4 regions of the Mesorhizobium sp. WSM1497 genome follow, and region 1 is predicted to be linked to each of the others. Evidence: predicted binding sites of a transcription regulator. Region 1 holds the regulator's gene; each other region holds the start of a gene.
The links. The regulator LexA, encoded in region 1, represses DNA repair genes until DNA is damaged. The targets are predictions, from matches to a motif close to TGTTCNNNNTGTGTTCNG.
Positions count from the first base shown of each region.

Region 2: the regulator LexA is predicted to act here: its motif matches at 6,720-6,737, upstream of A9K65_RS26640 (sel1 repeat family protein).
Region 3: the regulator LexA is predicted to act here: its motif matches at 2,416-2,433, upstream of A9K65_RS06815 (helicase-related protein).
Region 4: the regulator LexA is predicted to act here: its motif matches at 4,849-4,866, upstream of A9K65_RS04760 (metallopeptidase family protein).

Region 1 is NZ_CP021070.1:4,523,255-4,531,103, reverse strand. It holds gene gltA (citrate synthase) at 22-1,347, opposite strand; gene gltX (glutamate--tRNA ligase) at 1,532-2,956, opposite strand; gene A9K65_RS22125 (ComEC/Rec2 family competence protein) at 3,059-5,521, shown strand; gene lexA (transcriptional repressor LexA) at 5,515-6,255, opposite strand; gene kynU (kynureninase) at 6,666-7,849, opposite strand, start outside.
Region 2 is NZ_CP021070.1:5,400,352-5,408,200, forward strand. It holds gene A9K65_RS26610 (carboxyl transferase domain-containing protein) at 1-1,178, shown strand, start outside; gene A9K65_RS26615 (hypothetical protein) at 1,272-1,742, shown strand; gene A9K65_RS26620 (hypothetical protein) at 1,782-2,153, shown strand; gene A9K65_RS26625 (hypothetical protein) at 2,193-2,567, shown strand; gene A9K65_RS26630 (acetyl/propionyl/methylcrotonyl-CoA carboxylase subunit alpha) at 2,731-4,713, shown strand; gene A9K65_RS26635 (ABC transporter substrate-binding protein) at 4,805-5,926, opposite strand; gene A9K65_RS26640 (sel1 repeat family protein) at 6,319-6,585, opposite strand; gene A9K65_RS26645 (DUF2147 domain-containing protein) at 7,032-7,373, shown strand; gene A9K65_RS26650 (recombinase family protein) at 7,426-7,849, shown strand, end outside.
Region 3 is NZ_CP021070.1:1,388,984-1,396,832, reverse strand. It holds gene A9K65_RS06825 (acetyl-CoA C-acetyltransferase) at 1-970, shown strand, start outside; gene phbB (acetoacetyl-CoA reductase) at 1,169-1,894, shown strand; gene A9K65_RS06815 (helicase-related protein) at 2,622-6,014, shown strand; gene A9K65_RS06810 (RNA-binding S4 domain-containing protein) at 6,031-6,417, shown strand; gene fdxA (ferredoxin FdxA) at 6,652-6,990, shown strand; gene A9K65_RS06800 (CarD family transcriptional regulator) at 7,358-7,849, shown strand, end outside.
Region 4 is NZ_CP021070.1:984,308-992,156, reverse strand. It holds gene A9K65_RS04785 (ATP-binding protein) at 1-410, opposite strand, end outside; gene A9K65_RS04780 (response regulator transcription factor) at 401-1,093, opposite strand; gene A9K65_RS04775 (DUF4173 domain-containing protein) at 1,097-2,626, opposite strand; gene A9K65_RS04770 (CoA ester lyase) at 2,964-3,839, shown strand; gene A9K65_RS04765 (DUF1737 domain-containing protein) at 3,891-4,097, shown strand; gene A9K65_RS04760 (metallopeptidase family protein) at 4,285-4,707, opposite strand; gene A9K65_RS04755 (hypothetical protein) at 4,890-5,927, shown strand; gene A9K65_RS04750 (DUF6504 family protein) at 5,869-7,347, shown strand; gene A9K65_RS04745 (error-prone DNA polymerase) at 7,344-7,849, shown strand, end outside.

The DNA.
Region 1 (7,849 bases):
CACTACTCACTATTTCCTGATTCACCGCTTTGCGATCGGCACGTAATCCCGCTCCGGTGCACCGGTATAGAGCTGGCGCGGGCGGCCGATCTTCTGGCGCGGATCCTCGATCATCTCTTTCCACTGGGCGATCCAGCCGACGGTGCGGGCGACCGCGAACAGCACGGTGAACATGGTGGTGGGGAAGCCCAGCGCCTTCAGCGTAATGCCGGAATAGAAGTCGACATTCGGGTAGAGCTTCTTCTCGATGAAATAGGAATCGGTCAGCGCGATCTTTTCCAGCTCCATGGCGATGTCGAGCAGCGGATCGTCCTTGATGCCGAGCTCGCCCAGAACCTCATGTGCCGTCTTCTGCATGATCTTGGCGCGCGGATCGTAGTTCTTGTAGACGCGGTGGCCGAAGCCCATCAAGCGGAACGGGTCGTCCTTGTCTTTGGCGCGGGCGATGAATTCGGGGATGTGATCGACATGGCCGATCTCGCCAAGCATGTTGAGCGCCGCTTCATTGGCGCCGCCATGCGCGGGTCCCCACAGGCAGGCTATGCCGGCGGCGATGCACGCAAACGGGTTGGCGCCCGACGAGCCGGCGAGGCGAACGGTCGAGGTCGAGGCATTTTGCTCGTGGTCGGCGTGCAGGATGAAGATGCGTTCCATGGCGCGCGCCAGCACCGGATTGATCTTGTATTCCTCGCAAGGCACGGCAAAGCACATATGCAGGAAGTTGGCGGCAAAGTTCAGCTCGTTCTTCGGGTAAATGAAGGGCTGGCCGATGTGGTATTTGTAGGCCATCGCCGCGATCGTCGGCATCTTGGCGATCAGCCGCATGGAGGCAACCATGCGCTGGTAGGGGTCGGAAATGTCGGTGGAGTCGTGATAGAAGGCCGACAGCGCGCCGACCACGCCGCACATCACCGCCATCGGATGCGCGTCGCGGCGGAAGCCGGTGAAAAAGCGCGACATCTGCTCATGCACCATGGTGTGGCGCGTCACGCGGTAATCGAAATCGTCCTTCTGCGCCTTGGTCGGCAATTCACCGTAGAGCAGGAGATAGCAGACCTCGAGGAAGTCGCCATGTTCGGCCAACTGGTCGATCGGATAGCCGCGGTGCAACAGGATGCCGGCGTCGCCGTCGATGAAGGTGATTTCGGACTCGCAGCTTGCCGTCGAGGTGAAGCCGGGATCGTAGGTGAAAGCGCCGGTGGTTGAGTAGAGCGAGGCGATGTCGATCACATCAGGCCCGACCGAACCGCTTCGCACCTTGAATTCATGGGTCTTGCCGGCGAATTCAAGCGTTGCGGTGGCCTCTTGGGTCTTGCCCAAATCCAGTTTTTTCGCAGCTTCGGTCATTGCAAACTCCTTCTTGTTTCCTCATGCCGGCAAAGGCAAATTTCGCAGAGCGACACGTCGAAAATCACCGCAATGCGCGTATTCGCCACCGCATTTCAGGAGGTGCGTGCCAGATTGGGCCAAGGCCTAATGTTGCACTGCGAAACCCGCCTTTCAATGCCAATCTTCTTGGGCCAGTTTGCTCCTAATCGATTTGATCTGAGATGCGCGCCAGGCTTTCCTCGCGGCCGAGCACGGCGAGCACATCGAACACGCCCGGCGAGGTGCTTTTGCCGGTCAAAGCGGCGCGCAAAGGCTGGGCCACCGCGCCGAGCTTGTGGCTGCCGGCCGCCGCCACCTCGCGGATCGCCGCCTCCGCCGAGGCGGCTGTCCAGTCATCCGCAAGCCCGTTCAAAGCTTCGTGAGCACTGCGCAGGATCTTGCGGGCGTCATCGGTGAGCAGAAGGGCCGCCTTGTCGTCGATCGGCAGCGGTCGCGTGGCAAACAGGAAGGCCGCGCCGTCGACGAGCTCCACCAGCGTCTTGGCGCGCTCCTTCAGGCCCGGAAGCGCTGCCAGCAACTGCGCCTTGGTGCTGTCGTTCAGGCGTGCGGCGATCGCCGGGCCACCTTCGAGGTAGGGCAGGGTGGCGATGAAGATGTCGAACAGTTCGGCATCGCTCATGCGGCGCATATGCGCGCCGTTGATTGCCTCCAGCTTGGCGAAGTCGAAGCGCGCCGCGCCCTTGTTGACGTCGCCGATGTCGAACCAGGAAATCATGTCCTTGATCGACATGATCTCGTCGTCGCCATGGCTCCAGCCGAGACGCGCCAGGTAGTTGAGCAGCGCCTCCGGCAGGTAGCCCATGGCGCGATAAGCCTCGACGCCAAGCGCGCCGTGCCGCTTCGATAGCTTGGCGCCATCGGCGCCGTGGATCAGCGGGATATGCGACATGGACGGCACGTCCCAGCCCATGGCGTTGTAGATGACGGTCTGGCGGGCGGCGTTGGTCAGATGGTCGTCGCCGCGGATGATGTGGGTGACGGCCATGTCATGATCGTCGACGACGACGGCATGCATGTAAGTGGGATTGCCGTCGGAACGCAGGATGATGAAGTCATCGAGATCCTTGTTAGGAAAGCGCACGTCGCCCTGGACCCGGTCATGGACGACGGTCTCGCCTTCGGTCGGCGCCTTGATGCGGATGGCGCCCTTGGCGCCTGCGGGTGCTTCTGAGGGGGCGCGGTCGCGCCAGCGGCCATCGTAGCGGGGTGGCAGCCCCTTGGCTCTGGCGGCCTCGCGCATGGCCTCCAGTTCGGCTGGCGTGGCGTAGCAATAATAGGCCTTGCCGATGCGCACGAGCTCCTCGGCCACCTCGCGGTGGCGGGGCGCACGCTCGAACTGCGACACCGGCTCGCCGTCCCAGCTCAGGCCAAGCCAGGAAAGCCCGTCGAGGATGGCAGCCGTCGCGGCTTCATTGGAGCGTTCGCGATCGGTGTCCTCGATGCGCAGCAGCATCGTGCCACCGGTGTGCTTTGCATACAGCCAGTTGAACAGCGCCGTGCGCGCGCCGCCTATGTGCAAATAGCCGGTGGGCGAGGGGGCAAAACGGGTGACGACCTTGTCGGACATGGAACTCTCGGAAACCATCTGAAGCGGGGTGCGGTCGCGCGGACTTTCGCGCTTTGCGCGTTCATGTAGCATAGGGTGTCGAGGGCGCAAGGGGCAGACCCGATGGCTGGACGAGGCTGGGGCTCGGATCAGGGCGAGGACGCTGCCATTGGCGTCAGCGAACGGTCCCTGTTTGCGCCTCTGCCAGCCTCATTGCCGCCGCCGTCGCCCCTCGTGCCGGATTCCGGCAAGCTGCCCTTGCAAACGGGTGTCGCCGCCTCTGTTCCGGTTGCCGGAACCGGCAGGATCGTGCGCGTGCGCCGGCAGATCGGCCTGATATCACTGCCTCGCCTGCGCCACAGCGTGAACATGGCGGCGAGCCTGGAACTCGACCGGGGCGTGGCCTTCCTGCTGGTGCCGGTCTGCCTTGCGATCGGAGCGATCGGCTATTTTTCGCTGACGGCTGAACCCGACTTTGCGAGACCTGTCGCGGTTGTCATCCTGACGGGGATCTGTGCGCTGGTCTCGCGCTCATGGCCAAAGACCCATCTGTGTTTCATGGCGGCACTTTTGTGCGCCCTAGGACTGCTTGCTGCCAAGGTCGAGACGTGGCGTGCGGGCACACAAATGTTGGGCTCGGAAATCTCGACGCAGGTGACCGGCCGCGTCGTCTCGCTCGACCGGATGGAAACTGGCCGTATCCGGCTGACCATCGACGTAACATCGACCGCAAGACCGAAACTGCGCTATGCGCCGGAACGGGTGCGGCTTTCGGCACGCAAGATCCCGGCTGACGTGACCGCAGGCTCTCTCATCACTGGATATGCCAAGCTTTTGCCGCCGACCGGGCCGGTGCGACCGGACAGCTATGATTTCTCCTTCGACAGCTATTTTGCCGGCATTGGTGGCAGCGGATTCTTTCTCGGCAATCCAAAGCTTGTCGTCAGCGATGATGGCGACATGCCGCTGTCGGCCCGAATTTCCTCCAGCGTGGAAAATGCCCGTGAAGGCATCGCCGACCATATCAGGGCGAGCGTCGGCGGCGCCGAAGGCGAGATCGCCGCGGCGCTGATCGTCGGCGTGCGCGCCGGCATTCCCGACGACATCAATGAGGCGATGCGACGTACCGGCATCTACCACATCATCTCCATTTCGGGGCTGCATATGGCTCTGGTCGCCGGCACCATCATGGGGTTGCTGCGCGGCGCCTTCGCCTTGTTTCCCGATCTTTCCGCGCGTCGCCCGGTCAAGAAGTATGCCGCTGCCGCCGCACTGTTCTCGATCGCAGCCTACCTCGTCATCTCAGGTATCGTCGTCGCCGCCGAGCGCAGCTTCCTCATGCTGGCAGTGATGCTGATTGCAGTTCTGTTCGATCGAGCAGCACTCACCATGCGCAATCTGGCGATCTCGGCGATCGCCGTCATCGTGGTGTCGCCGCATGAGGTGGTCGGCCCGAGTTTTCAGATGTCGTTCGCCGCGACCGCGGCTCTGGTCGGCGCTTATGCCGGCTGGGCGGATCACCGCGCGGGAAAAGCAAGACCGCCGCCGCCGAAGCGATCCTTGCCCGGGTTCCTGACACGAAAATTCCTGCTGGCGGCAATTGGTCTGGCCATGACCTCGATCATCGCCGGCAGCGCCACGACGCTGTTTGCCATCTGGCATTTTCAGCGTGTGTCGCCGCTCAGCCTGTTCGCCAATCTCGCGGTTATGCCGATCGTCACCGTCGTCATGTTCCTGGCCGTCGCCAGCGCGCTGCTGATGCCTTTCGGATTGGATTGGCCAGCTCTCTACCTGATGGGCAAGGGCCTGACGATGATGATCGCCATATCGGGCTGGATCTCCGAGCGTTCGCCTGTCGATGGGGTCGGGCTGATTTCGCAACAGTCGGTCCTGCTGGTGGCCATTGCCCTGGTCATCGCGACGATGGCGACGACATGGCTGCGGCTCGCGGCTCTGCCATTCGCGTTGGCAGGCTTGCTGACCGTCTCGGATACGCGCACGCCCGATGTGCTGATCTCGGAAGACGCCCGGCTGGTGGCGTTGCCGATCGGTGGCGGTGAGCTTGCCGTTAGCCGGCAACGGCCGAACGAATTCACCGTCGACAACTGGAAACGCGCGCTGACATCGGAAACCATCGTCGTTCCGGAAGTGTTCGACAACAGGGATGGGCAATTCGACGTCGCGGATGCCGTTGAGCTACCGCCGGGATCGCCGTTCTATTGCTCCTCAGGCGTTTGCGTGGCCAGGCACATGTCCGGTGCGATCATTGCCTATGTCGAGGACCGCAAGGACACCTGGAAAGCCTGCGGCTTCGCCGAGCTGATCGTCGTCAACGACGCCACCGCCTATGACGCCTGTCATAACCAACTGGTTCTCGTCATCACCAAGCGGCAACTGGCTCGCAAAGGCAGTGCCGCGGTCTTCTTCGATCGCCAATCGGCGACCACGCCGGCGACGATCAGCTTCGCGGTGGACAGCCCATATCGGCCCTGGCACACGCAACGCAAATACTCTCGCGAGGCGAGGGGGCTGGCACCCTTCAAGAAACCCGAGAAGCCAGTGGTCAACCCACAGCCGTCTCAGTAGCGACGGATCAGGCCGACGAGCTTGCCTTGCACCTTGACCCTGTCCGGCCCGAAAATCCGTGTCTCATAGGCTGGATTGGCGGCTTCGAGGGCAATCGAGGCGCCCTTGCGGCGGAACCGCTTCAGCGTCGCTTCCTCTTCATCGACCAGCGCCACGATGATCTCGCCGGGGCTGGCCGTGTCGGCGTTACGGATGATAACGGTGTCGCCGTCGAAGATGCCGGCCTCGATCATCGAATCGCCCTTGACCTCCAGTGCATAGTGCGCGCCGCCCATGATCATGTCCGGCGGCACCGAAATCGAATGCGTCTGATGTTGGATGGCATCGATCGGCACGCCGGCGGCGATGCGACCCATGACCGGGATCGAAACGGCAGAGACCGCATCGTCGTCATTGCCGGGCGAAGGCATCCGCGAAGGCGCCGGCTTGATCTGCCGGCCAAGAGCACCACCCTGACCAAGACTGCCCTGGATGACGCTTGGCGAAAACTTCTTTGCCGCATTGAGGCCTGGCGCGATGGAGTCCGGCAGCCGCAGCACTTCCAGCGCGCGGGCCCGATTGGGCAGCCGGCGGATAAAGCCGCGCTCCTCAAGGGCCGTGATCAGCCGATGAATCCCGGATTTGGAGGCAAGGTCGAGCGCCTCCTTCATCTCGTCGAAGGATGGCGGAATGCCGCTCTCCTTCAGGCGTTCATGGATGAACATCAGCAGTTCATGTTGCTTGCGTGTCAGCATGGCGGCCCCCAGGTTCCCTGAAACCAGAATCGAAAAACAAACCCAGAACAAACACTATCTGTTCCAGTTGTGTTCTGCAACCGTTTAAAGTTTAATGAATTTGTTAAGGCTGCTGAAATTATTTGGCGCTTGCCAGCGGGTTACGATCGACGGGCGCCACCTTCGGCAATGCGCCTGCTCACATTGAAATTGTTATGGTTAATGACCTGTGGCTTATCCCCTACCAAAGCTTGGCATTATCTGTCGATCGACCTCGACAAGGGGCGATTGCAACCTTCGGGACGTTCGTTGGCCGTGAACGAAACGGAGCCAAAACGCCAACGTCAGTTGGGCATTTTGGCTGGAAATTCAGCTCTCCGTCATTTGCCAGGCAGTGAGGGCAGCGACGGCGGATCGCCGGGATCGGTGCGTCAGGTAACGGCTTCCTTGACGGCGAAACGCTGGTCCTTCCATGCACCCGTGCGCAGAATGTCTTCCAGAACCTCAACCGCCAGCCACACATCCTTGTAGCTGACATAGAGCGGCGTGAAGCCGAAACGGATGGTCGACGGTGCGCGGAAGTCACCGATCACCCCGCGCTCGATCAGCGCCCGCATGATTTGATAGCCATGGTCGTGAAGGAACGACACCTGGCTGCCGCGCCTGGTCGCGTCGCGGGTAGTCTCCAGCGTGAGACCGTAGGCGCCGCACTTGGCTTCGACGAGCTGGATGAACAGTTCTGTCTGCGCGACGCTCTTCTTTCGCAATGCCGCCATGTCGACGTCGCTCCAGATGGCAAGCGCGCCTTTGAGCGCCCGCATCGACAGGACCGGTTGCGTACCGCACAGAAAACGGTGGATGCCGGTGCCGGCAACATAACCCCGTTCGAAGGCAAAGGGCCGCGCATGGCCCCACCAGCCGCTGAGCGGCTGGCTGATATCGCCGTGGTGGCGCTGCGCGGCATAGATGAAGGCCGGCGCGCCCGGACCGCCGTTGAGGTACTTGTACGTGCAGCCGACAGCGAAATCGGCATTTGCCTGATCGAGCTCGACGGGCAGGGCGCCGGCGGTGTGGCAGAGATCCCAGACGATCAACGCTCCGGCCGTATGAGCCCTGCGCGTCAGCGCCGCCATGTCGCGCAGTTCACCCGATTTGTAATTGACGTGGTTGACCAGCACCACCGCCACGTTTTCGTCGATCAGCTCTTCGATGGTCGGCGCGTCGACGCCCGCGAGGCGCAGCAGGACGCCATCCCGGGTCGAGGCCACGCCTTCGGCGATGTACAGGTCGGTGGGAAAACTGTCACCTTCGGCGACGATGGCTGACCGGCCGGGCCGCATCTCCATCGCTGCGTGCAGCACCTTGTAGATGTTGGTCGATGTCGTGTCGCAGACAACGGTCTGGCCGGCCGCGGCTCCTATCAGGCGTCCGAGTTGGTCGCCGAGTTCGATCGGCATCTCGAACCATCCGGCCGTGTTCCAGGCTCGGATAAGATCTCGGGCCCATTCCTGCGTCGCCGCCTGCTGCAGCTCGCCGAAAACGGCATGAGATGCTGCCCCCAGTGAATTGCCGTCGAGATAGATCACCCCCTCCGGCAGAATGAAACGGTCGCGCA
Region 2 (7,849 bases), 880 kb from region 1:
ACAGCGGCGGCGCCAATCTGCCCAACCAGGACGAGGTGTTTCCCGACCGCGAGCATTTCGGCCGCATCTTCTACAACCAGGCCAACATGTCGGCATCAGGCATTCCGCAGATCGCCTGCGTCATGGGTTCGTGCACGGCGGGCGGCGCCTATGTGCCGGCAATGTCCGACGAGACGATCATGGTGCGCAATCAGGCAACCATCTTCCTCGGCGGCCCGCCGCTGGTGAAGGCGGCGACGGGCGAGGATGTCAGTGCCGAGGATCTCGGCGGTGCGGATGTGCACACCAGGCTTTCCGGTGTTGCCGACCACTATGCGCTGGACGACGACCATGCCCTCGCCATCTGCCGGCGCATCGTCAAGAACCTGAATCGGAACAAGACTGTAAGCCTGAACTCTAGGAGAGCGATTCCGCCGCTTCATCCGGCGGATGAACTTTATGGCATCGTGCCGACCGACCTGCGCCAGCCCTATGACGCGCGCGAGGTCATCGCGCGCGTCGTCGACGGTTCCGAATTCGACGAGTTCAAGCAGAATTACGGCACCACGCTGATCACCGGCTTTGCCCATCTCCATGGCGTGCCGGTCGGCATCATCGCCAACAACGGCGTGCTGTTTTCCGAAAGCGCGCTGAAGGGCGCGCACTTCATCGAACTGTGCTGCCAGCGCAAAATTCCATTGGTCTTCCTGCAGAACATCACCGGCTTCATGGTCGGTCGAAAATATGAAGCAGGCGGCATCGCCAAGGATGGCGCCAAGCTGGTGATGGCGGTTGCCACCGCCAGGGTGCCGAAGGTGACTGTCATCATCGGCGGTTCGTTCGGCGCCGGCAATTACGGCATGTGCGGCCGCGCCTATTCACCGCGCTTCCTGTGGATGTGGCCGAACGCCCGCATCTCGGTGATGGGCGGCGAACAGGCGGCAACGGTGCTTGCCATGGTCAAACGCGAAGGCATCGAGCGCAAGGGCGGAGAATGGAGCGCCGAGGAAGAGGCGAAATTCAAGAAGCCTATCCTGATGAAATACGAGCATGAGGGCCATCCGCTCTATTCGTCCGCACGCCTCTGGGACGACGGTATCATCGATCCTGCAAAGACGCGCGACGTGCTGGCGCTCAGCCTGTCGGCCGCGCTCAACGCCGAAATCGAGGACACGCGCTTTGGCGTGTTTCGGATGTGAGAATGGACGGTCAACTTCGACAGCCAAACGGCGGAACTATACCGGCAGGCCGTTGCTGCCGTGTGAAAAGGCTGAACTGTATGGACCAAGCGATTGGTCAGTATAGGCGGCTTCGAATCTCAAACAGTGAACTGGCGGGGGGACAAAATATTCGCTACTGTTTATCCAGCATGGGGCAATGGGGACGGGCTGGAAATGAAACTGAAATATTGCCAGGGAACGGCTGCTTCGATACTTTCCGCATTTCTAATATTAACGGCGACCGGCATCAGCTCGGCGGAATCGCTCGCAGGACGCAAGGGAGACGTGCGTTTTCCGCCGACCTTGGGTTCGGGCGAATGCAACGTTGCCTACAAGGGTTACGTCGCGGCGAGCGGCCATTCGGCCTACGCCACAACCTTTTATTCGCGCGTTGTCGACCTCTACATCATCTGCGGGACGAAGCTCAACGCGCCGTCCCAGAAGGCGGCGGAAGAGACGGCGCTGCGCAATTGCCAGGCCGGGTTGACACGGTGGAAGCTCAAGACCGCGAGTGGCGGCTGCGCAATCTCGTCATCGAAATAAGCAACCGGCCGAGACTTTTTTGCGAATGGGGGAAGCAGAATGAAATCCGGGACCTGCAAACGAGCAGCCACCCCCATAGTGGCAGGCTTGCTGATGGTGGCGGCCTCCACCGCTGCCATGGCCGGATCGCTGGCAGGCAGCAAGGGCGACGTGCGCTACCCGGTGACCATTCCTATAGGAACCACCGGGGGCTGCGGGAAGGCCTATGCAGCGTATCTCGCAGCCGCAGGCCATTCGGCTTTCGCGGCGACGCCAATCGTTCCGGCGACCGAGTACTTCGTTTGCGGCGTGAAGCTGAATGCATCGTCACAAAAGGCGGCGGCGGAACTGGCACTGAAATCCTGTCAGGCCAGCAAAAGCAAATACAAGGTTACCGTCGCCGGCGCCTGCAGCATCGCCGCGTCCAAATAGACCGGAAAGCGCCCGGTTTTTCTCCTTGGGGAAGACAAAATGAAATCCACGAATTCCAAGCGAACAGCCATGGCGATATTGGCTGTATTGCTGGTGTTCGCAGCATCCGGAGCGGGCATGGCCGGCTCACTGGCGGGAAGCGAGGGAGACAAGCGTTTCCCGCCGTACCTGCCGCGAAATCCCAAGGATCCCTGCACCAAGGCCTACAAGGCCTATGTCGCGGCCGGTGGCCATTCAGCGTACGCAACCACTCCCTACGCACGGATAATGTCGTCGTACATAGTTTGCGGCGGCCACCTCAACGCACCATCTCAAAAGACGGCCGAAGAGTTGGCGATGAAATCCTGTCAGTCCACCCGCGGCCACTACAAAGTCACGACCGGCGGCAGTTGCGAGATCGCGGCCTCGAAGTAGGTACAGCCGACCGCAAGGTAGAGCACTTCCCTGGTAAGGGAGAGGTTTACTCCGAGGGCTTAAAAGGCTCGCGAGACAGCACCCCCCTCTGTCCTGCCGGTCAGAGGGGGGTGTTCAAGCGCCATGCTTCCCATGGACTTCGAACCTTACATGCGGAGGCTCCATGTTCGCCAAGATCCTGATCGCCAACCGCGGCGAGATCGCTTGCCGTGTCATCCGTACGGCTCGGAAGCTGGGCGTGCGTACCGTCGCCATCTATTCGGATGCCGACGCAAAATCCCTGCACGTCGAGATGGCCGACGAGGCGGTGCATATCGGCGCCTCGCCCGTCGGCGAAAGCTATCTGCGCGGCGACAAGATCATCGCGGCGGCCCTGGCAACGGGTGCGCAAGCCATTCATCCCGGCTACGGCTTCCTGTCGGAAAATCCCGATTTCGTCGACCAGATGACAGCGGCGGGGCTTATTTTCATCGGCCCATCCGCGGCCTCTATCCGTGCCATGGGGCTGAAGGACGCCGCCAAGCGGCTGATGGAAAAGGCCGGTGTGCCGGTCGTGCCGGGCTATCATGGCGAGGCGCAGGAGATCGTGCTGCTTGCCTCCAAGGCGCGCGAGATCGGCTATCCAGTGCTGATCAAGGCGCGCGCAGGCGGCGGCGGCAAGGGCATGCGCCGGGTCGAGCATCCCGATGAGTTTTCCGAGGCGTTGTCCAGCGCACGGCGCGAGGCGAAAGCCGCGTTCGGCGACGACCGTGTGCTGGTCGAAAAATATGTCGACAAGCCGCGCCATATCGAAGTGCAGGTCTTCGGCGACAATTTGGGCAATGTCGTGCATCTCTACGAGCGCGACTGCTCGGCGCAGCGCCGCCACCAGAAGGTGATCGAGGAATCGCCGGCGCCCGGCATGACGCCCGCTTTGCGCAAGGCGATGACGGAGGCGGCGGTGAAGGCCGCCAAAGCGATCAATTATTCAGGCGCCGGCACCATCGAGTTCATCGTCGATGCCTCGCAGGGCCTGAAGGCCGACCGCTTCTGGTTCATGGAGATGAACACCCGTCTGCAGGTCGAGCACCCGGTCACCGAAATGGTCACCGGCACCGACCTGGTCGAGTGGCAGTTGCGGGTCGCGTCAGGCGAAAAGCTGCCCAAGACGCAAAGCGAGATCGCGCTCGTCGGCCATGCCTTCGAGGCGCGCATCTATGCCGAGGACGCGGCAAAAGGGTTCCTGCCGGCGACCGGTACGCTGCATCATCTGAAATTTCCGGATGCGGCCCCGCAAGGCGCCACGATGCGCATCGAGACTGGCGTGCGAGCGGGTGACGCCATCTCGCCCTATTACGACCCGATGATTGCCAAGCTGGTCGTCCACGCAACGGACAGGCAGGCGGCTCTGGAGGCGCTTGGCGCGGCGCTATCCCGGACCGAGGTCGCCGGCTCGACCGTCAACACCGCCTTTCTTGCCGCTCTCGCCGCCGATCCGGATTTCGCCGCAGGCGATGTCGACACCAGCCTGATCGCCAGGCACCAGACGGCGCTGACCGAGGTCGCGCCGCCGACCGGTGAAACCATCGCTGCCGCGGCCGTTGCGGCCTCCGGCGCCGGAGCATCGCCGTCACCCAACGATCCGTGGTCGTCGCTTGCCGGTTATGCGCATTTCCACAGCGTGGCGCGACGCACACGATTGAAGTTTGGCGAAGACGAAATCGTGGCGAAAGTTTCGGTGCGGCATGACGGGCGGTTCCAGGTGACGCTGGACAAGCCCTATGACGACACCAATTCGCGTGATTTTCGCTCAACACCACGCCTCGCCCGCTGGCCAGGCCACATCACCGTGTTCGAAGGCGCCGTCGGCTACACCTTTACGGTGCCGGACCCGCTCGCACGAGCCGACGAGGCAGCGGCGGGTTCAGGCAGCCTGCGCGCGCCGATGCCGGGACTGGTCAAGCTGGTGCGCGTGGGAAAGGGCGATGCCGTGATCAAGGGTCAGCCGCTGCTGATCCTGGAGGCGATGAAGATGGAACACACCATCGCCGCGCCGCATGACGGCGTGATCGCCGAGATCGCCACCGAGGGCGTGCAGGTGACCGACGGGACGGTGCTGGTACGGTTCGTCGAGGAACAAGCCGCTTCGGCCGCTGTAACCAGCTGACGGTTCGAAAGGCAGACTACAGGGCAAACAAGAAAATGGCCGGGGACGACCCCGGCCATTTCCCTATGCTATTCAGTCGCCGGGCCGGCGATTACTGCGCGATCGGCGCATATTTTCCGTCATGCCACTGGTTGATGTCGTAGCTGGCATTCTTGAGATCGCCCTTCTCGTCGAAGGTGACATTACCGACAACGGTGCTGATCGGCGTGCCGTTCTTCAGCGCCTCGGCAACCTTGGCCGGATCGTCGCTGCCGGCACGCTTGATGCCTTCGGCGAATGCCTGGATGGTGGCGTATGAGAACAGCGTGAAGCCCTCCGGCACGAAACCGCCGGCCTTGATTTTCTCGACGGCTGCCTTGGCTTCCGGCTTTGCCTGCGGATCCGACGGGAAGACGAACATGGTGCCCTCGCCGGCCGGGCCAGCGACCTGCCAGAATTCCGGCGAGGCGATGGAGTCCGGCATTATCAGCTGGAACTTCAGGTTCTGTTCCGCCGACTGACGCAGGATCAGGCCAGCTTCAGGATGGTAGCCGCCGAAATAGACGACGTCGGCTTTCAAGTCCTTGAGCTTGGTGACGAGAGCCGAATAGTCCTTCTCGCCAGCGTTGATGCCGTCATAATAGACCTCCTTGAGGCCGCCGGCATTCATCGTTGCCCTGACGGCGTCAGCCACGCCCTGTCCGTAGGCGCTCTTGTCGTGCAGGACGACGACATTCTTGCCGGCGAACTTCTTGGCGATCCATGGGCCGATGAAGGCGCCCTGCGCATCGTCACGCGTATAAAGGCGCATGATCGTCGGCCAGCCGGCCTTGGCGGCCGCGTCGGTCAGCACCGGGTTGGAAGAAGCCGGGCTCATCATCAGCGCGCCGGCTTCGGCATAGACGGCCGAGGCCGGAATGCTCGAACCCGAGCAGGCATGGCCGTCGATGAACTTGACGCCATCGGCGACGACGCGGTTGGCAACCGACACCGCCTGCTTGGGATCGCACTGGTCGTCTTCGATATCAAGCTTGATCATCGACCCGTTGACGCCGCCAGCGGCGTTGATCGCATCGGCAGCGGCCTGTGCGCCCTGCTTGAACTGATCGCCGATGGTGGCGAGCTGTCCGGTCATCGGGCCGATCACCGCAAAGGTGATATCGTCGGCGAATGCGACCGGCGTGCTCATCATCAGGCCGAATATGGCCGCGTTCAAAATACTCAATTTTTTCATGATGGTAGAACTCCTCCACTCACGCGCGGCCGCCCCGGCCACGCTTCTTCCAGAGAGGCGGGACAATTTCATCCTTCATTCGGCCTGTCTAGGCGCATTGGCGCCGCTCGATTGGGCCTGCAAGACGTCATCCACGCAAAAAGCCACGCCAGCCTTGTTCCGGCTGGTCGTGGCTTTTTTGCCCGTCGAGCAATCTCCAGGCGCCCCGCCCCTAAAAATCCCGCTCAGCTTCCCTGTGTCGCGCACGACTGGGCCTTGCGGCCTGCCGCGTTCTTTCTCTTGCCCTCGTGACCGTCTTGCGCGGCCTTCAATTTCGCCGGGTCCGGCCGTCTGTGCGGCCTTGATCCCGGAGCTTCCCTGTCTTCGATAGGCCTGTCTGCGATTGGCAGATTTCAGTGCATGGTCATCCATTCGCGGGCTTCGCGAAGCGCCGTGGCGATCTCGACCTTCGACATGGCCGCCGACAGTTCCGAGCGCAGTTCCGCGGCGCGGGCCGAGCCCTTGATGGCGGCGATGTTGAACCATTTGTGGGCGGCAACGACATCGGTCTCGCAATCGCGGCCGGTCGCATACATCATGCCCAGTTCGAAAAGGATGTCGGCCTGGGCAGTTGCCCCCATGGCGCCGAAACCTGCTTCAAGCATTTCAAAACGTGCCATTTCAATCCCCTGTTTCCGGCCCCTGTCAGGCTCCCGAGAGCTGCCTTCTTTCGTCCTTGGCGGCTGCTCTTCCGATGCTTTCGAGAATGCCGTGCAGGCTTGAATCCGTCGTTAAATGGCGTGCTTAATTTGAGGAAAACAAAGCTAAAACAAGAGGTAAACGCGGAAATTCGTTAAGGATACAAAGCCAGCAATTCAGCCTGCTTGCGTCAAATTTGACGAAAATTTCCCGATGCCAATTCAAGACTTCGCTAACCACAGGAGACAAAGGCGATGCGCCGATCGTTTCATTTCCTTGGCCAGGAGGCGCATTCGGGGCCCTTCAAAATCCGAAAGTCTTCCGTTGCGGCACCGCTTTTGTTTTGCCGGGAGCTGGATTAGCTTACGTTTGCGTAAGCGGCAGACCGAGGCGGAGCATCCGGCCGGACATCTAAAGGGAGGAAGACATGTTTCGAAGAGTGAGCCTGGCCCTTGCGGCCACATTGATCATGGCCGGTGCGGCCTGGGCCGATCCGATCGAGGGCAATTGGAAGACGCAGGCCGGCGACACCGCAGCCATCGCTGGCGGCGGCTCGTTTTCCATCACGCTCAAGTCCGGCAAATATGCCGGCAAGACCATCGGCTCGCTCAAGGCGACGGGCGACAACAAATATGCCGGCAACATCACCGATCCGGCAAACGACAAGACCTATTCGGGCAAGGCGACATTGTCGGGCACCTCTCTCAAGATGAGCGGCTGCGTGCTCGGCGGGCTGATCTGCAAGAGCCAGACCTGGCATAGACTTTAGTTCTGCAGAGTGATATCGGGCGATCTCCAGACCAACGGAGACGCCCACACCCATGCTACAGCCCCGTGAACTCAAGGGCCGCACTGCCATCTCCTATGCTCGTTGGAGTTCCGGCAAGCAGGCCCAAGGCGATAGCCTTGCTCGACAGACCAAGAACGCCAAGGCCTTTTGTGCCTCCTATGGCCTCACGCTCGACAGTGAGTTGGTCGACGATGGCGTGTCCGCTTTCAAGGGCGGCAACCTTGACCTGGCCGCCCGTCTCGGGAAATTTATCGCAGACGTGAAGGCCGGGTTGATCCCCAGCGACACCGTCCTGCTCCTAGAGAACCTTGACCGCTTCTCACGCATCCATCCGATGGACGCTCAACCTGTCCTTGCCGACCTGCTCAAGACCGGCCTAACCTTGGTGACCCTCCAAGACCAGAGGGTCCATACCTATGCCGATTACCGCGAAAACTTCGCCAGCCTCATGATGT
Region 3 (7,849 bases), 3.1 Mb from region 1:
ATCGATCAATGCCGGCCTGCCCAAGGAAACCACCGCCTGGGGCCTCAATCAGGTTTGCGGCTCGGGCCTGCGCGCCATCGCGCTCGGCATGCAGCAGATCGCCATCGGCGATGCCAAGGTGATCATCGCCGGAGGCCAGGAATCGATGTCGCTTTCGACGCATGCCCAGCACCTGCGCGCCGGCGTCAAGATGGGCGACTTCAAGCTGATCGACACCATGATCAAGGACGGGCTGTGGGACGCCTTCAACGGTTACCACATGGGCAACACAGCCGAAAACGTCGCGCGTCAGTTCCAGATCACCCGCGAAGACCAGGACCAGTTCGCGCTCGCCTCGCAAAACAAGGCCGAGGCCGCGCAGAAGGCCGGCAAGTTCAAGGACGAGATCGTCGCCGTCACCATCAATGGCAAGAAGGGCGACACCATCGTCGACCAGGACGAATACATCCGCCACGGCGCCACGATCGACGCCATGACCAAGCTGAAACCGGCTTTCGACAAGGACGGCACGGTAACCGCCGCCAACGCCTCCGGCATCAATGACGGCGCCGCCGGCGCGCTGCTGATGAGCGAAGCGGAAGCGGTGAGGCGCGGCATCACCCCGCTGGCGCGCATCGTGTCCTGGGCAACCGCCGGCGTCGATCCGCAGATCATGGGCACCGGACCCATTCCCGCCTCGCGCAAGGCCTTGGAAAAGGCCGGCTGGTCGGTCGGCGATCTCGACCTGGTCGAGGCCAACGAAGCCTTTGCGGCGCAGGCCTGCGCCGTCAACAAGGACATGGGCTGGGATCCCTCGATCGTCAACGTCAATGGCGGCGCCATCGCCATCGGCCATCCGATCGGTGCGTCCGGCGCTCGCGTCTTCAACACGCTGGTCTTCGAAATGCGCCGGCGCGGCGCCAAGAAGGGTCTGGCTACCCTGTGCATCGGCGGCGGCATGGGCGTCGCCATGTGTGTCGAAGCACTCTGAAGAAAGTCACTAAACGGGCGGCGTGCATGCATGTCGCCCAAAAGTGCGCAGCGGTTTTGGGAACACCGACATGCATAAAACCAAACAGCTGAAGCGCATCGCCTGAACCTACTTCAGCGCGACGCGCTTTAGCCGCCCGTTCTGTATCCAGTGCCTGCCAAGCCCGACAACAGGGCGATATCAAAAAAGGGGAAATGCATGACCAAGGTAGCAATCGTCACAGGCGGATCGCGCGGCATCGGCGCGGCGATCTCGATCGCATTGAAGACCGTCGGCTATTCGGTTGCGGCGAACTATGCCGGCAATGATGCCGCAGCGGCGAAATTCAAGGCTGAGACCGGCATTCCGGTCTACAAATGGTCGGTCGCCGACTATGATGCCTGCGCCGCCGGCATCAAGCAGGTCGAGGCCGATCTCGGCCCGGTCTCGGTGCTGGTCAACAATGCCGGCATCACCCGCGACGCCATGTTCCACAAGATCACGCGCGAGCAGTGGAAAGAGGTCATCGACACCAACCTGTCCGGCGTCTTCAACATGACGCATCCGCTGTGGAGCGGGATGCGCGACCGCAAGTTCGGCCGCATCATCACCATCTCCTCGATCAACGGCCAGAAGGGCCAGGCCGGCCAGGTTAACTATTCCGCCGCCAAGGCCGGCGATATCGGTTTCAGCAAGGCTCTCGCCCAAGAGGGGGCGCGCGCCGGCATCACGGTCAACGTCATCTGTCCCGGCTATATCGCCACCGAGATGGTCAAGGCGATCGACGAGAAGGTGCTCAACGAGCGCATCATTCCCCAGATTCCTGTCGGCCGCCTCGGTGAGCCCGAGGAAATCGCGCGCTGCGTCGTCTTCCTCGCATCCGAAGATGCCGGCTTCATCACCGGCTCGACCATTACGGCCAATGGCGGCCAGTATTTCGCCTGACGACGGCGATGTAGGCGCAGAGATCGACGGGCCGGCGCGCCGGCCCGTTTTCGTTGGCGCCATGGTCCTTCGAAGTGACAGCACGGCTGCTGACCCAATCCGGCACGCAGAGGCTAACAGCGGCCCGGCCGGCCTGTGCGAAACCTGCTTCCAAGCCTGTGGATTCTCGGTGGATAAGCTGTTCACAACACAAGATATTGGGGTGAACAAAACGGGAAAATTCCGCTATCGCTGATTCGTCGCCGATTCGTTCCGGCTTTGAGCTGAACGTTAACGACGACAGCCGGAATCGCCTGCTAGTTGCTTAACGCGGATTAAGAAAGATCAACAATTTCATAACCTTGGTCGAGGCATGCCAAGCCACTGTGATCGTTTATCGACAAAGGTTAATGGCAATGCCCTCTTAGCACGAAACGGGCCAGTTCAGCGATTCAGCATGTGGTGCGTGTCGTGGTCGCGAAATCCACATATAGCCGTGAACAAAAGCTGAATCTGCAGGAGTCACTGATTCGTCGCCGATTCGTTCCAGACTCGTTCTATCCGTTAATCCGCATCTGATTGAGAGCTTGACAGAACCACCTTCTGGCCGCCGACGGAACATTCCGCTTTCGCTTCGCGCCCGAAATCCCTATGTGTCGCCTGTCATACGCGCCCATTTGAGGCACGCTCCCGACAACCAGAGGCCAGAAGCCTTATCTCCAGGTCCCGGAAGCCTTATTCTAGGTTGATGAACATCCAGCCCAAACACACTGAGCCGCTGATCCTGTCGGGCCGCGACGTGACCGCCGTGCTCGGGCCGACCAACACCGGCAAGACCCATCTCGCCATCGAGCGCATGGTGGCGCATGAGAGTGGAATCATCGGCCTGCCGCTCAGGCTTCTGGCGCGCGAGGTCTACGCCCGCGTCTGCGAAAAGGTCGGCGCCCACAAGGTTGCGCTGATTACCGGCGAGGAAAAGATCCAGCCACCGGGCGCCAAATATTCGGTCTGCACCGTCGAGGCCATGCCGCGCGAGACCGACGCCGCCTTCGTCGCCATCGACGAGGTGCAGCTCGCCGGCGACCTCGAGCGCGGCCACATCTTCACCGATCGCATCCTGCACCTGCGCGGCCGCCAGGAAACGCTGCTGCTGGGCGCCGCCACCATGCAAAGTATCCTGCAGCGCCTGCTGAGGGGTGTCTCGGTGGTGACGCGGCCGAGGCTGTCGCATCTTGCCTATGCCGGCTCCAAGAAGCTGACCCGCCTGCCGCGGCGCACGGCGATCGTCGCCTTTTCCGCCGACGAGGTCTACGCCATCGCCGAGTTGATCCGCCGCCAGCAGGGCGGTGCCGCCGTCGTGCTCGGCGCGCTCTCGCCGCGCACCCGCAACGCCCAGGTGGCGCTGTTCCAGTCCGGCGATGTCGACTACCTCATCGCCACCGATGCCATCGGCATGGGTCTCAACCTCGATCTCGACCACGTCGCCTTCGCCCAGAATCGCAAGTTCGACGGCTTCCAGTACCGCAATCTGACGGCGGCCGAGCTTGGCCAGATCGCCGGCCGCGCCGGCCGGCATCTGCGCGACGGCACGTTCGGTGTCACCGGCCAGGTCGACCCGCTGGACGAGGATCTGATCAAGAAGATCGAAGGCCACGACTTCGACCCGGTGAAGGTGCTGCAATGGCGCACCGCACATTTCGACTTTGCCAGCCTCAACGCGCTGAAGCGCTCGATCGAAACCAACGCCCCGGTCGAGGGACTGACACGGGCATTGCCTGCCGTCGATGCACAGGCGCTCGAGCATCTGTCGCGCGACGAGGACATCCGCGCACTCACCACCAATGCCAAGCGCGTGGCGCTGCTGTGGGAAGCCTGCGCGCTGCCCGACTACCGCAGGATCGCGCCGGCCCAACATGCCGACCTCATTGCCTCGATCTACACGGACCTCGCACGCCACGGTCATGTCGACGAGAATTACATGGCCGAGCAGGTGCGCCGCGCCGACACAACAGAGGGCGACATTGATACGCTCTCGCATCGCATTGCCCAGATCCGCACCTGGACATTCGTGTCGAACCGGCCCGGCTGGCTGGCCGATCAGGCACACTGGCAGGAAAAGACGCGCGAAATCGAAGACAGATTGTCGGATGCGCTGCATGAGCGGTTGACGAAACGCTTCGTAGACCGCAGGACTTCCGTCCTCATGCGGCGCCTTAGAGAAAATACCATGCCTGAAGCCGAAATTAGTTCTACCGGAACCGTCCTTGTCGAAGGCCACCATGTCGGCGAGCTGCAAGGGTTCCGCTTCACCGCCGACCAGACCGCCGGCGGCGAAGACGCCAAGGCGGTGCGCACCGCTGCCCAGAAGGCGCTGGCCGCCGAGTTCGAGGCGCGCGCCGAACGCTTCGGCGCCTCGGCCAATGGCGATATCGCGCTCGGGTCGGATGGCACGCTGCGCTGGATCGGTGCGCCGATCGGCACGCTTGTATCAGGCGAAGACGCGCTGAAGCCGCGGCTGGTGCTGCTGGCCGACGAACAGCTGACCGGCCCGGCGCGCGACAAGGTCGCCGCGCGTGCCGAGCGTTTCGTCAATTTCCAGATCGAGTCGCTGCTGAAGCCGCTGGTCGACTTGAAAAATGCCGACCAGATTTCCGGCATCGGCCGTGGCATCGCCTTCCAGCTGGTCGAGAATTTCGGCCTCATCAACCGCCGCGACATCGCCGAGGAGATGAAGTCGCTCGACCAGGAAGGCCGCGCAGCCCTTCGCCGGCTTGGCGTGCGCTTCGGCGCCTACCATGTCTTCGTGCCGGCGCTGATCAAGCCGGCGCCTGCCGGGCTGGTGACGCTGCTGTGGGCGCTGAAGAACGACGGCAAGGACAAGCCAGGTTTTGGCGACGTGGTCCATGCGCTCGCCTCGGGTCGCACCTCGGTGGTCATCGACCCCGCCTTCGACAAGACCTTCTACAAGCTTGCCGGCTACCGCAATCTCGGCCGTCGCGCCGTGCGCATCGACATCCTGGAACGGCTGGCGGATCTGATCCGTCCGGCGACCAACTGGAAGCCCGGCCTCGGCCAGCGCCCGGACGGCGCCTATGACGGCCAGTCCTTCATGGTGACGCCGCCGATGATGTCGATCCTCGGCGCCACCGCGGACGACATGGAAGAGATCCTCAAAGGTCTCGGCTACCGTGCCGAGCCGAAGCCGGCCGTCGAGGTCAAGGCGCGGCTCGAAGCACAGGACAATGCCGCGCGCGAAGCAGCGATGGCGAAGCTTGCGGCGGAAGAGGCTGCACGAGCCGAGCAGACCAAGGCGGCGGACGCCGCAGCAGAGGCAGCAGTCGAAGGGTCGGAGCCGGCATCGGACGCAGTGGCCGTTTCGGAAACGGCGGCCGAAATGACCTCCGACGCCGCGGCGGAACCTGCTGCGCCTGCCGTGGGAGAACAGGCGGACGCTCCGGTCGAAACCGTGCAAGACGAAGCGCCTGTTGCCGAGGCTGCTGCTGAACCGGCACCGGTTGAACCGCAGGCAGAGGCTGAAGCTGCCGAGACTGAAGCCGCAGCGGCAGAAGAAGTTGCACCGGCCGAGCTGGTGTCAAATGCCGCGCCGGCAACGGACGCCGCGCCGGACGAACCCGTGACGGTGACTGAAGCAGCCACCGGGGAACCCGCCCCGGAAGCCGAAGCGCCAAAACCCATCCTGTTGTGGCGTCAGGGTCGTTTCGAACAGCGCCCGCGCAACCGCGACGACAACCGCAGGAACAATCGCCCACGCAACGGACAAGCGCGCGGCCGAAGCGATGCGCCTGCGGACGCCGGCGCACCGAACGCCGCTGCACCCGGAGAGCGTCCGGCCCATGAAGGACGGCGCGATGGAGCCGGCAAGCCGCGCTTCGACCGCTCGAAGTTCAAACCCAAGCCGCAGGCCGAAGGCGAACAGCGACGTGACAGGCCGCAGGGCGAGCGTCCCGACCGCCGCGAAGGCCGTCCCGACTGGAAGGGTGGCAGGCCGGATGGCAAGGGTGGTCCGCAAGGCGGCAAGCCCGCCTTCCAGCCAAAGCCGCGCGAGGAGCGCCCGGTGCGTTTCGATCCGGATTCGCCCTTCGCCAAGCTCGCCGCTCTGCGCGACCAATTGAAGAAGTAGAACCCGGCTCGCTTCGATGGTTGCCGAAGGCCGCCAGCGCATCGACAAATGGCTGTTCTTCTCCCGCGTCGTGAAATCGCGCTCGCTGGCGGCGAAGTTGGTCGTCGCCGGCCGGGTCCGCATCAATCGCGACAAAGCAGCGCAGGCTTCCGATCAGGTCAAGCCAGGCGACGTCCTGACCATCACGCTCGAGCGGCGCATCTTCATCTGGAAGGTCCTCGGCGCGGGTGCGCGACGCGGCCCGGCCGAGGAAGCCCGTACGCTCTACGAGGATATGTCGCCACCGCCCGCACCGAAGGGCGAAGCCCCTCCCGATGCAATTCCGGGGCTGCGCGAGGCCGGCAGCGGCCGCCCGACCAAGAAGGAACGTCGCCAGACCGACCGATTGCTCGGCGAAGATTGATGCCTGGCGTCCAAAAACAGGCGGCGCTTGCCAGGATAACGACGTGTTTGAAGCAAAACTGAACCCGGCAAACAGGAAGCCCTGCATGAGGTCGCCGGCCTCTGGGGCGCCGGCTGCCTGGAATTCCATTTCGAAACGCTGATGCCGACAGGAATGGCTGCCCTTGCAAGCAGCGGCCAAAGGCGTTACCTGACGGAAAAAGCCCAACAAAATGGGACGTCCCGGAGCCGACCGATGACCTATGTCGTGACCGACAATTGCATCAAATGCAAATACATGGACTGCATCGAGGTCTGTCCGGTCGATTGTTTCTACGAAGGCGAGAACATGCTCGTCATCCATCCCGACGAGTGCATCGACTGCGGTGTTTGCGAGCCGGAATGCCCGGCCGACGCGATCAAGCCCGACACCGAGCCCGGCCTCGACAAATGGCTGCAGGTCAACACTGAATACGCCGAGAAATGGCCTAACATCACCGCCAAGAAGGAACCGCCGGCAGACGCGAAATCCTTCGACGGCGAGGCCGGCAAGTTCGAGAAATACTTCTCCGCCGAGCCCGGCGAAGGCGATTGACAATACGGCCGCAGAGGCCGGTATTACGCAGGGTAAGAGGCACGTCACATTAACCGGCTTGACAGCCGGCGCCGGGTTGTGGCCTTCGCGTATGCAGCAAAACCTTGATTCTTCCGACTTTTTGTGTTACATCAGCGAAACATGCCGGTGACACAACGTCGATTTATGGCGCAGACGCCCCAAATCACTGAAAGGTGAAAATCCCATTCGGACCAGAGCGATCTGGGCCAGGCGGTCGCGATGTTGCGGTTTGCCGGTCCGGCTTTTCCGATGGGTTCATCTGTTGTGCGGCTAACGGTCGGTTTCTCCGATCGCGCGAGTTCGGGCCGGCAGGACGCCGGTACCACAACAAGGAGTTCAGTGCGCAATGGCAACGATCACCCCGCAGAAGAAGTCCACCGCTGCGCGTCACGGTTTCAAGACCGGCGAGTACATCGTCTACCCGGCGCATGGCGTCGGCCAGATCGTCTCGATCGACGAGCAGGAAGTTGCTGGACACAAGCTGGAACTGTTCGTCATCGACTTCTCGAAGGACAAGATGCGCCTGAAGGTGCCGGTCGCCAAGGCGACCTCCATCGGCATGCGCAAGCTGTCGGAAGAGGATTATGTCGAGCGCGCGCTGAAGGTCGTGCAGGGCCGCGCCCGCGTCAAGCGCACCATGTGGTCGCGCCGCGCCCAGGAATATGATGCGAAGATCAATTCGGGCGACCTGATCTCGATCTCGGAAGTCGTGCGTGACCTCTACCGCGCCGACAACCAGCCGGAGCAGTCCTATTCCGAGCGTCAGCTCTACGAGGCGGCGCTCGACCGCATGGCCCGCGAGATCGCGGCCGTCAACCGCATGTCGGAAACCGAAGCC
Region 4 (7,849 bases), 3.1 Mb from region 1:
CGCGCGCCGATCACCGCGAAGGCGGGATCGACGATCACCGGCATCGCCGCCGGCCGGGTCGGCAGGACATAATCCGAGGCAAGATCGAGCTGCGGTTCGATTGGCCTGTAGAGCGGGTCCGGATTGACGCTGCGGCTTGAATCCCCACTTGGCTCCGGCATCGGCGCACCGAGCTTTTCCGGTGGGATGCCGGCGTCACGTACATCCCGCGCATAGATGGCGGCGATGGCAGCGCCTTGCGCGATCAGCTCCGCCTCGGTCTGGCGGATCAGCTGGTTCTCGTAGAGGCGGAAGAAGAACAGGCCGACCAGTGGCAAGGCCATCACCATGATCAGGATGGCGACGACGACCGTGGCAAGCCGTGGCCGCCATTTGCGGCCGATCCATTTGCTGGAGGCCGTCAGCCGCATCGGCCAAGCCGGAAGCCGACGCCATGCACCGTCTCGATGACATTAGGGCAACCCACGGCTGCCAGTTTGGCGCGGATGTTGCGGATGTGGCTGTCGACGGTGCGGCCGGCGACGTGGATGTTTGCGGCATAGGCGCTGGCCGTCACCGCGTCGCGGTCGAGCACATGCGCCGGCCGCGCCAGGAACCCCTTCAGGATCGAGAACTCTATTCCTGTTAACGATAACGGCTTGCCGTCGAAGCTGGCGGTATGGCTGGCCGGCGCCAGAGCCAGTTTGCCATGCGAAAACTGCCTGTCGTCGGCCGGTTCGGGCACCGCCGGGCGGGCGCGCCGCAGGATGACGTTGACGCGGGCAACCAGCTCGCGCGGGCTGAATGGTTTCGTCACATAGTCGTCGCCGCCCATTTCGAGCCCGAGGATGCGGTCGATCTCCTCGTCGCGCGCAGAGAGGAACAGCACCGGCACATCGGATATGTGCCGCAGCCGCCGGCAGACCTCCAGCCCGTCCATTTCCGGCATGCCGATATCGAGCACGACGAGGTCCGGTGCCCGGCGGCCGATTGCCTGCAAGGCGGCGGCACCGTCGGCCACCCCTGTCGTTTTCATGCCGGCCTTCTCCAAGGCAAAGCAGATCACCTCGCGGATGTGCGGGTCATCGTCGGCGACGAGGATGTGATGCGGCATGGATCAGCGGCCCGGCATGGAAGGTTCGATAGCGGAGGGAATCACGAACGGCTCCTTGGTGTCGAGATATCGAAGCAGCCGCCAGTCGCGAAAGCTCCAGGCCCGCCAGTTCTGCTGGATGGTTCGATACCAGATTTCGTCGCTGCCGCGCACGCCGGCCAGTTCGCGGACAGTGCCGGCGGCTGTCGTCTTGCCCTGGTGCTCGAGGAAGCGATCGAGCGCGGGAAACGCACCCGGACCGAGCGAGTGAAGATACCAGGCGTCTAGGGGAATGCCCTGGCCGGTCATTTCGAGGGAATGGTCGACATTGTAGTTGGCGATCGTTGCTGCGAAATTGATGAAACAGCCGGCATAAAGCGTCAGGGATAACGTCAGAAGATTGGCGGACAGCAGCCATTCGTTGGATTTTCTAAGCGCGATACGGGCAATGATCAGGGCAAGGCCTGCTGCCACCAGCCCCATCCAGACAAAGGCGGCGACGCGCCAGTAGGTCAATGCATAGATGCCGACATAGAGGTCGAGCCGCAGGATCGACGAGATGACCAGCATGATGTTCTGCGCCACCCAGGCATAGACCAGCCGGCGGATCAGCGGATCGGCCGAGGTTTCGCTGCCGGGTCGCAGCGCTGCCAGCACGAAGCCGGCGGCAAGCAGTGCCGTGACGATCAAGGGATAGGCGCCACGATGCGCGTAGGAGGCGTAGCTCAGCCCATCGGGAAGCGCTGCCCCGCCCCACAGATAGGCGGCGTCGAGCGCCGTCTGCAGCGCAAACAGGATGTTGAAGACGATCAGGGCGCGCAGGATGGCGGCCTTGCCGAACAGGATGTCTTCGATGGTGGTGGCGGTTTTGCCGGCTTGAGCGCTGACCGCCGGCAACGCGCGCGGGATGCGGCGAACCAGGCGCGGTCGCAGAAAAGCCCAGACAGCGGCGAGCACGAACAGCCAGAAGGCAATCCGCGCCAGCTGGATAAGATCGAGCAGCCTCACGAGATCGATCAGCGACAGCCAATAGTCGATGACCGGATTGGCGGCACCGAACAGCGCCAGGAAGACCGCGCCCAGCGTCAGCGGCATCACCCAGACGGCGATCGCCGCCAGCCGGATGCGACGCCCACCGAACCGCCGCGCCGTCCTGCGCCAGCGGATGAAATCAATGACGAAGCGGAACGGCGCCGCCAGCCCGAACAGCACGATCTGCCCGGCAATGCGGGCGATGCTGTGCCTCAGCCGGCCGCTCAACGAAAGCGCGAAGACGGTCAGCGCCGCCAGCGCGATCGAGACCGACAGGGTGCTGACGTTTTCAGCCAGCGGCAGCAGCGCGACAAGCATGGCGATGGGCTTGAGCCAGACCCGGCCGTCGTTGAAGGCGGCCGGGTGCACAGCCACGACCGCCGCGGCAATCAGCAGGGCGAACAGGAAAACCGTGATCCCGGCGGGCTGGCCATAGAACAGAAGATCCGCGAGCGCTGCCAGCAGGATGGCGACACCGAAACGGCTGCAATAGCTCGGCGCGGCGGAGAACAACGCTGTCATGACCTGGCTTTCCTGATGGCTTCCAGCCGAACCGTTGGCGGGCTTCTGCGGACAAAGGGAATGAGGGTTGCGACGGGACACGCGCGCGGCGGATCGGCCAGCCACCAGCCCTCGCTCCGCAGTCGGTGAGGCAGGGACCAACGGGGCTTTGCTCGCTTGTGCATGCCGCTTGTCTCGCAAGCGGGCGGGGAAACGGCAGGGCGGATCCGAGGAGGTTTTCCGCAGGCCCGTGCAGTTTTCGTGCAGGGGTAAACGCTGCCGATCTCCCCCCTCGTGGGGAGATTGGTAGCTTCATGCCCGACTTGCCTCACCCGCCCACAAGCGGCATAGATCATCCATGGAAACCTATCGCCCGCGCCGCTCCGTGCTCTACATCCCGGCCTCCAGCGACAAGGCCTTGGCCAAGATCGCGCAGCTTGCCTGCGATGCCATCATCATCGACCTGGAAGACGCCGTCGCTCCGGCCGACAAGATCGCCGCTCGCGAAAAACTGGCCGGCATTTTCGCCGGCCATTCCGAGAGACGCTGCGAGATGATCGTGCGCATCAATGCGATATCAGGCGAATGGGGCGCCGACGACCTGCTGGCTGCCGCAAGCTGCGAACCCGACGGCATCCTTCTGCCCAAGGTCGACACGCCGCGCGACCTGCTCGAGGCCGGCGACGTGCTCGACGATAATTTCGCTCCCCACAGCGTGAAACTATGGGCGATGATCGAGACGCCCAAGGCGCTGCTCAACATCGGCGCCATCGCCGAACTTGGCCGCGATCCGGCCTCGCGGCTCAATTGTTTCGTTGCCGGAACGAATGATCTGGTCAAGGAGACCGGCATTCTGGCGACGCCTGACAGGCGCTACCTCGTGCCATGGCTGATGCAGATGGTGCTGGCCGCACGCGCCGGCGGCATCGACATGCTCGACGGCGTCTCCAACGATTTTCGCGACCTCGACGCTTTCGCCCATGAATGCGCGGAAGCCGCGGCCATGGGGTTCGACGGCAAGAGCCTCATCCACCCGGCCCAGATCGAAGCCGCCAACCGCGCCTTCGTGCCGTCCACGGAAGCGGTGGCCGAGGCACGCTCGGTGAAGGAAGCCTTCGCGCTCGCCGAGAATGCCGGCAAGGGCGTGATCGCGCTGAACGGCAGGATGGTCGAGCGGCTGCATCTGGCGCAGGCCGAAAAACTGCTGGCGAAGGCAGCCGCCATCGGGTCATAAATGCTCGATGGATGCGAGCGGGCTACAGCTACTCACGACAGGAATTGAACAATGAAACTCTACCGCTTTCTGTCCGCTCCGGACGATGCCAGCTTCTGCCACAAGGTGACAGCGGCGCTGAACAAGGGCTGGCATCTGTTCGGCTCGCCGACCTATGACTACGACAAGAAGGCCAAAGCGATGCGTTGCGGCCAGGCCGTGGTCAAGGATATCGACGGTCAGGAATACGGGCCCGATACCAAGCTGAGTGACTGGTAGATTTGAAAAGCTCCGACGCAGGGTGTGTTGAGATTCAGGTCAGGCCGAGTCGAAAATGGTGGTTTCCGAGAACCGGAGCGGAGCGTACTTTTGGGTACGTGAGCACAGTTCTACCGCGACGCGGTAGAGCGGGGAAGCGCAGGAAGCCATCATTTGCAGGCCGGCATCACCTGAATATCAGCGCACCCTACTCCGCCGCCTCTTCGATCTTCTCCATATCTTCGTCCGACAGGCCGAAATGGTGGCCGATCTCGTGGATCAGCACGTGGGTGACGATGTCGCCCAGCGTCTCTTCGTTCTCGGACCAGTAATCGAGGATGGCGCGGCGGTAGAGCGTGATGCGGTTCGGGCCTTCGCCGGTCTGCGGGTTCCAGCGCTCGGCGATGCCGCGTCCCTCGAACAGGCCGAGCAGGTCGAATGGCGTTTCCAGCGACAGATCGTCCATGATTTCGTCGGTCGGGAATTCGGCGATCTGGATGACGATCTCGCCGGTCAGCTTGCGAAAATCCTCCGGCAGATGGGCGTACGCCTCCAGCGCCAGGAACTCCATTTCGTCCATCGAGGGCGAGAGTTCGTCGTGCCAGGTGCGGGTCTTGTAGATGCGGGCCATGCTTTGTCCTTTGATCCCGGCATATAGGCTTTCGCACCGGAATCGGCAAATGAACGGGCCGATGCGCCTGCGCCATCCCTGCAGAGAGGAATAAATTCCCCATGACTCTGCTTGACTCTTGGGATGCGCTCTGGAATCTATAGGAACATAACAGGAACAATTGTGAGTGGAAGCTGACCGTCATGGCGATGACCGCCGTGGCGCGGGAGACTGTTTTTGCCCTGCGCCGCCAGATCGCGAAAATCGAGGGAACGCTGCCCGAGCGCTTGGCTGCGCCGGCAGCCGCACCCTTTGATGCTGACGTCAACACTGATCTCACAATCGTCCGGCGTGGCATTGCCGCGGCGTTGCCGGATGCGTTCCTGCCTATCGGCGTCGGGCGCCTCGATGCCGCCCTGAGCGGCGGGCTGCCGAAGGCCGCCCTGAGCGAAATCCATGGGCTTGAAACCCGCGATGCCGGGGCCGTCGCCGGCTTCGCTTTGTCGCTCACCAGCCTGATCCTCAAGCAAACGCCGGGGCTGCCGGTGCTGTGGATCGGCACATCGGAGATTTTTCGCGAGGCCGGCTTTCCCTATGCCAGGGGGCTTCACGCCTCGTTCGGCATCGAGCCGGAGCAATTGCTGTTTTCCGAGGCGCCAAGGCTCGTCGATGCACTGTGGGTCGCCGAGGAGGCGGCCCGGATGACGGCGCTCGCCGCCGTCATCCTGGAAATCCGCGGCAATCCGCAGCGGCTTGACCTGACCGCGACACGCCGGCTGCATGCAAGGGCGCAAGCGGCCGGCCGGCCGGTGTTCCTGCTGGGGCAGGCGGCTGGGCCCGAACCGACGGCGGCACCCGTCCGCCTCATCGTCGCCTCGGCGCCGGCGGTGCCGCGCGACACCATCGCCGGGCCGCTGGCCGGCTCGATCGGCCGCCCGGCCTTCACCCTCACCATCGGCAAGAGCCGCACGGCCCTGCCTGGACAATTCACACTGGAGTGGAACCCCGATGAACGCGCATTCGACGAAAGAGCGGGCGACGAAGGAGCAGGTGGGGAAAGAAACCGGCCAAAGAATCCTGTCCCTATGGTTTCCCTATCTGGCGGCGGAAAGGATCCTGCGCCAGCGTCTGGGGCGGTCCTGGCGTTCCCGGCCGTCGGATCACCCCTCTCACCCGCCGCTCGTGATCAGCCATCGCGACCGCAACGCACAGCGCATCTCGGCCCTCGACGAGCGGGCTGAGGCGCTGCACCTGAAGCGCGACATGGGCATCGCCGATGCGCGCGCCATGCATCCGTCGATCGACGTCGTCGAGGCCGATCCGGAAGCCGATCGCCGCCTGCTCGAAGGCCTCGCCGACTGGTGCGACCGCTACACCCCGCTGGTGGCGCTGGACGGGGCAGACGGCCTGTTTCTCGACGTCACCGGCTGCACCCATCTGTTCGGCGGCGAGCGCGCCATGCTGGACGACATCCTGTCGCGCTTCTTCCATCAGGGTTTCGATGTCCGCGCCGGGCTTGCCGCGACGCCGGGTGCGGCCTGGGCGGCGGCACGCTTTTGCGGCGACCGCATCGTTGTGTCAGGCGAGGAGGAGGCGCTGCTGGCGCCCCTGCCGCTGGCCGCGCTGCGCATAGAACCTTCGACCCGCACCAGCCTGGAAAGTGTGGGCCTGCGCACGGCGGGCGCCGTCATGGCGGCACCGCGCGCGCCGCTCGCCCGCCGCTTCGGCGCCCTGCTGCTCCTGCGCCTCGACCAGGCGCTTGGCCGGCTCGACGAGGCGGTGTCGCCGCGCCTGCCCGTCGCGCCGCTTTCGGTCGAACGCCACCTCGCCGAACCCGTCACCCTGACCGAGGACATCGAACGGCTGGTGGGCATGCTGGCGGCGACCTTGAAGACCGACCTCGAGCGCCGCGGCGAGGGCGCCCGGACGCTGGCGCTGCTGCTCTTTCGCGTCGACGGCGCCGTCAGCCGCATCGCGCTCGGTACCTCGCGGCCGATGCGCGAACCCATGCTGATCCAGAAACTGTTCCATGAAAGGCTGGCCGCGCTCGAACAGGATATCGATGCCGGTTATGGTTTCGATCTGGTGCGGCTCTCGGTGTTGGCATCAGCCACCTTCGACATGCAGCAGGCCGATCTTGCCGGCGAGGTGACCGACGACGGCGCCGATATCGCGCTGTTCGCCGACCGCATCCGCGCCCGGCTCGGCGATGGCGCGGTTCTCCGGCCAGTCGCGGTCGAAAGCCATCTGCCGGAGCGTGCCGTCGCCACCATCCCCTTCACCGACGCGCCGTGCCGGACCACGCCGCCGAAGAAGCCGGACAGGCTGCAGGCACCAAAAACCATATTTCCGCCGGAACGACCGATCCGGCTGTTCCGCTCGCCCGAACCCATCGATGTGCCGGCCACCGAAATGCCGGAAGGACCGCCGCTGAACTTCCGCTGGCGGCGCGCGCTCTACCGGGTCAAGCGCGCCGAAGGGCCGGAACGCATCGCCGCCGAATGGTGGCGGGAAGCGCCAAGCGACGAGGCGGCATCGACGCGCGACTATTTCCGCATCGAGGATGCCGACGGCCGCCGCTACTGGCTCTACCGGCAAGGCCTCTACGGCGGCGCCTCGCAAGTCCCGCCGCGCTGGTTCCTGCATGGAGTCTTCGCATGAACGCGCTGACGGTCATTCCCTATGCCGAGTTCGGCATCCAGTCGAATTTCTCCTTCCTGCGCGGCGCCTCCAAGCCGGAGGAGCTGGTGGTCGCGGCCAAGCTCCTGGGCTTCTCGGCGATCGGACTTGCCGACCGCAACACGGTGGCCGGCGTGGTGCGCGCCTGGCAGCAGGCCAAGGTCGAAAAACTCTCCTATCACCCCGGCTGCCGGCTGGTTTTTGACGACGGCACGCCGGACATCCTCGCCTATCCCCAGGACCGCAAGGGCTGGGGGCACCTCTGCCGCATGCTGACGCAAGCCAATCTGCGCGACGAGAACGAAAAAGGCGCCACCCTTCTCCAGCGCGGCGACCTGCTCGAATGGGGTGACCTGATGTCGCTGGCGGTCCTGCCCGGTCTGTCGACGGGGGCGCAAGACAGTCTTGCCTTGCTTGGTGAGCTCAAGGGCCGTTTCGGCAGGAACCTGCGGCTTGGCGTTTCGCCCGACTACGCCGGCAATGA